One region of the Testudinibacter crocodili genome, then DNA from elsewhere that is predicted to be linked to it. Evidence: riboswitches for the same ligand, from Rfam matches in the RefSeq annotation. Region 1 holds a riboswitch; the other holds the start of a gene.

What was found. A riboswitch is a leader RNA that binds a small molecule or an ion and turns the genes downstream of it on or off. The one in region 1 is predicted to bind thiamine pyrophosphate.
Region 2: it holds a riboswitch for thiamine pyrophosphate, as region 1 does, so the genes downstream of both, thiB (thiamine ABC transporter substrate binding subunit) here and FHQ23_RS03900 (ABC transporter ATP-binding protein) in region 1, are expected to answer to the same signal.

Annotation. Positions count from the first base shown of each region.
Region 1 covers NZ_VDHF01000035.1:12,992-15,387, forward strand. The annotation lists gene FHQ23_RS03890 (CsgG/HfaB family protein) at 1-335, opposite strand, end outside; gene FHQ23_RS03895 (YbhB/YbcL family Raf kinase inhibitor-like protein) at 406-903, opposite strand; TPP riboswitch at 1,047-1,153, shown strand; gene FHQ23_RS03900 (ABC transporter ATP-binding protein) at 1,242-1,976, shown strand; gene FHQ23_RS03905 (ABC transporter permease) at 1,963-2,396, shown strand, end outside.
Region 2 covers NZ_VDHF01000092.1:3,740-6,135, forward strand. The annotation lists gene thiB (thiamine ABC transporter substrate binding subunit) at 1-791, opposite strand, end outside; TPP riboswitch at 849-964, opposite strand; gene FHQ23_RS09955 (PPK2 family polyphosphate kinase) at 1,000-1,815, opposite strand; gene FHQ23_RS09960 (RrF2 family transcriptional regulator) at 1,856-2,314, opposite strand.

The DNA of each region.
Region 1 (2,396 bases):
TTCAAGTTTTGGGCGATTTTTTTCAGCTGCGCTTCGTTTTTAATCGCATTCATATTGGTTCTATCGAGCACCGAAAAACGTCCGCTTTGCTGCAAATCGCTCATCAACAGCGTTTGCGCCTGACTGCCTAAACGATCAACACCGTCTGAAAAAATACCGTTTTGATAATCCGAACGGTTATCGAACTGTCCAATTGCCACCGGCACTTTAACGCCTTGATACACGGTTTTCGACGCAGCGACACGTGGCGTTTCTACCGTACGGGAAGATTCCGTGGCACAACCTACCAGGAGAAAAGCACTTGAGATCATTAAATAGCGGGATAATTTTTTCATATAATTCCTTATTATAATTGTTAGTTTTTTAATAAAAGCAGCATACTCAAACTCTTGGATGATAAAATTTTTATTTTTTATAACAACCAACTAAATATGCTTGCGCTAAGATATGCCCCTGCATTCCAAAATGCAAATCATTATAATTAAAACCTTGAGCCAGATCTAATTTACAGTCCAACGCATAGACATAAAGCTCATAACGGTGATCCGCATTCGGTGGCGCCATGCCGCCGTAGAACGAGGCTTCTTCCACCGATAAGCCACCCAATTTCCCCGACCAACTGTTTCTGCCTTGCAGATAATCAGTGGCGGAAATGCTGTCGTTTTCTGGTAGCGAAGTGCGGTTCAGATTGGCAACCAACCAATGAATCCACACATAGCCTGCCGCCCCGACCGCATCTTTATCTTCCAACACCAACGCAAACGACTTTGTACCTGTCGGCGCATCGCTGATTTCCAGCGGAATCGAATAGTTCGGCATGCCATTTGGACTGAATTGCGTGCCCCGCTTACCGTATTTATCCTCAAAAAACCCGTTTTTAAGCGCTGAACTGCTGACTTTCATATCTGCTCCTCCGTTAATCCAATGTTGAATTTATCTTAACATCAATTTAGCCAATCAGATTTGCTATCTATGCAAGATATGACCCACTTCAAATTTATTTAACAAAACGGTTGTGTTATGGCAGGAATTTTTATAAATTGGGTGCTCATTAGTCGGGGTGCTGATTTTGTGGTGACCACAAAGCGGCTGAGATTAAACCCGTGAACCTGATCCAGTTAATGCTGACGTAGGAAACTAAATATGCCAATACACCATACCGCACTTTTCTCTTATTTAGCCGATTTTCAATCTGTTGCAACGCATTAGTTAACCATTCGCTGAACCGATGGTAGCGTAAAATGAATGCCGTTGAAATTCGCGCCTTAACCCTGGCGTTTGAACAGCAAACGTTGTTTACCGATTTCAATTTTGATTTGCCGCAACAACAATGGACGGTGTTGTTGGGGCGTTCCGGCGTCGGCAAATCGACGCTGCTGCGGGCGATTGCCGGTTTAGAAAATGCCGCTATTCAGCAAGGTAACATTCATTTCCCCCGCCCACTCAAACTGGCGTGGCTGGCACAACAAGATTCGCTGTATCCGTGGTTATCGGTGCTGGATAATGTCCAATTGGAACAACAGCTAAAAGGCAAGAAAACCCGCCAATCCCGGCAACAGGCTGAGCAATTATTAGCGGCGGTGCAAATGGAAAACCATCTGCATAAAGGTTGCCAGCAACTCTCCGGCGGACAGCGGCAACGGGTGGCACTGGCGCGCACGCTGATGCAAAACGCCGATCTAATTTTGATGGACGAACCGTTTTCCGCCCTTGATGCGGTCACTCGTTTACAACTGCAAGATCTGGCGTATGAATTATTGCAACACAAAACTGTACTGCTGATCACCCACGATCCGCAAGAAGCGATTCGCTTGGGCGATCAGATTTATGTGTTGCACGATCCACGCCAACCTTTAAATCCTGCACATATTCCTGAGGGTAAAAAACCACGCAACCTGACTGAAAGTCCGCAATCAGCATTGCAACAAATACTGTTTCACCAGCTCTTGCAAGGAGCACCGCATGAATTGGTTTAAACAGTTCGCTAAAATCATGCTACTGACCGCACTTTTACTGCTGTTATGGCAAAGTGCGGTCAGCTTATTGGCGCTGCCGCACTATATGCTGCCGTCGCCTGAAGCGGTGTGGCAGCAACTGTTAAAACAGCATGTGCTGTTATGGCAGCACGCCCAAATCACATTACTCGAAATTGTACTCGGGCTAACTCTGGGATTTCTGCTCGGTTTGGGTTCGGCACTGTTATTGGCATTTTCTGCACCGGTTTCCGCTTTTTTAATGCCGTTACTTGTCATTTCGCAGGCGATTCCGGTTTTTGCAATTGCGCCGCTGTTGGTGCTGTGGTTTGGCTATGGCATGACGTCCAAAATCGTGATGACGGTGCTGATTATCTATTTTCCGGTCACCACCGCCTGTTACGACGGCTTACGCAACACTCC
Region 2 (2,396 bases), on a different contig from region 1:
TGGCTTTTTTTCAACTTGGCGGCGAGTTCGATTTGCACAATGTGACCTTCCTCAAATTCGGCAGCGGCGTAATTGTCTTTTTGCTCATGAATTTGGTGGTACAGCGGTGACGTGTTATAGCTTAGCACCATGTCGGATTCACCTTTTAAGAATGCACCGTAGGTTTCAGACCAGCCTTTGCCGACGGTAACGGTGTGTTTCGCCAGGGTTTTCCATGCATTTTCGACCTGATCTTGCGGATAAACGGTGTTGATCCATGCTAATAACCCCCTTCCGACGGTGCTGGTGCGTGGATCTTGATAAATCACCTTCAGATCTTGGCGTTCGACTAAGGCTTTCAGACTTGTTGGCGGATTTTTCAATTTTTGTTGATCGTAGATAAAAGCATATTGCCCGTAGTCATACGGCATAAAAGTGCGGTCTTGCCATGCAATTGGCAGTGTCAGTTGGCTTAAATCGACGTTGTTTTCTGCAAATAAACTGGATTGGCGGGCATTGGCGAGTTGATTATTGTCTAAACCAATCAACACATCGGCTTTGCCACCTTTTTCCAAATAGAGGCGGTTGAGCATGGTCACCCCATCTTCAAATGGTACGAAAGTCAATGCACATTGACATTGCTGCTCAAATGTTTGTTTGAGTTTCGGACCGGGGCCCCAATCGGAGGTGAAAGAGTCGTAACTATAGACGGTTAAGGTTGGTTTTTCAGCGCTGATTGCCGCACTGGCACTCAATAAAATGGTGGCGGAGATAATGCTACGGTTTAACAATTTTTGTGCTAATGAAAACATGATAGAAATCCTTTTTTATAAAAATATAAGAAAAGAATTCAAGTGCGGTGACCAGTGTGGAAACGCAATCTCAAATCCCTTCGCTGCTACTAATCAGATCAGGTTCAGCGGGTATTTCTCAGCGTTATCTTACACATAAAAAAAGATAAGATAATGCACCCCGATGAGAGCGCTTTATCTTATCCAAAACCGGTGGGAAAGAAAAGGGTTAATCGATGGTTTTCGGCCAGTTGCTGGTGTCGACTTTTGGATATTGCATCTGCATCACACGCAAGGTGTCGAGCAGAATTTGCATGATAATCACATTGCGTCCGGATTTGGAGTCAGCAGGAATCACATACCAGGGCGCATACTCGGTGGAGGTGGCGTTAATCACTTTCTCGTATTGCTTTTGAAAGTCTCCCCATAATTTGCGATCGTCCAAATCGCCTAAATTGAATTTCCAGTTTTTATCCGGATTGTCCAACCGTTCTTGCAACCGCTCTTTTTGTTCGTCTTTAGAAATATGCAGGAAAAATTTGACAATCACAGTGCCGGTTTCGCTCAGCAGCCGTTCAAACTCGTTAATCTGGCGTAAGCGGCGCTGTTCTTCGTCATCATCAATCCAGCCTTTGACTTTGGTAACCAGCACATCTTCATAATGGCTGCGGTTGAAAATCACGATTTCACCGCGCCGCGGCACTACATTGTGCACCCGCCACAAATAGTCACGATCCAGCTCATTTTCAGTCGGCGCTTTGAAGTAAGCGGTGCGTACCGCCAGCGGATCAACACTTTGGAATACCGCTCTAATCGTCCCGTCTTTGCCGGAGGTATCCATACCTTGCAGCACGATCAGCACCTTGCGTTGATGTTCGGCATACAGCAAATCTTGTAGATGATCCAATTCCGGCGCCAGTTCGCGCAGAATGGCATTGCGTTCGTCTTTATTTTCAGCAATATCTTTTTTGCCGTTAGTTGAAAAGTCATCGATCTTGAAACTGTTTTTGCGATCAATCCGGTAGTTTTTAATCTCGAATGCCATAGACGTTCCTTATTGAGTGTATTGAAGCTGACAGAATCGGTTAATTGACAAAATGGGAGCTGACAGGAATAAAATGTTGTGCCAACAATTCAGGGCGTTGCAGCACATCCGCTAAGCTATAACGGGCAAGCTGTTCATAAAAGGCGGCGACTGCCTGCTCAAAAATCGTCGGCAACTGACAAATTGGTGCAATGCAACATGCGCTGTCGCCGATTTCGCTGTGGCATTTGACCAGTGTGCCATCATCACCTTCTGCTTCACGAATCACGCTGGCAAGGTTGATCTGATTGGGCGCTCGTGCCAGCTGGATGCCGCCGCCTTTGCCACGACGGGACAGAATAGTTTTTTGTTTTGCCAAATGGTGAATGACTTTCATCAAATGATTTTCTGAAATTTGGTAAGCTGCGGCAATTTCTTGAATGGTGCAGAGACGATCGCTATGTAGTGCCAAATAAATCAGAACACGAAGATTGTAATCGGTGAATTTACTGAGTTTCATAATATTCGTTTAGCTAGGGAAATTGCCTGAGTTTAACACAGCTTAGGCAAAAGTGCGGTTGATCAGAATCAACCGCACAGCC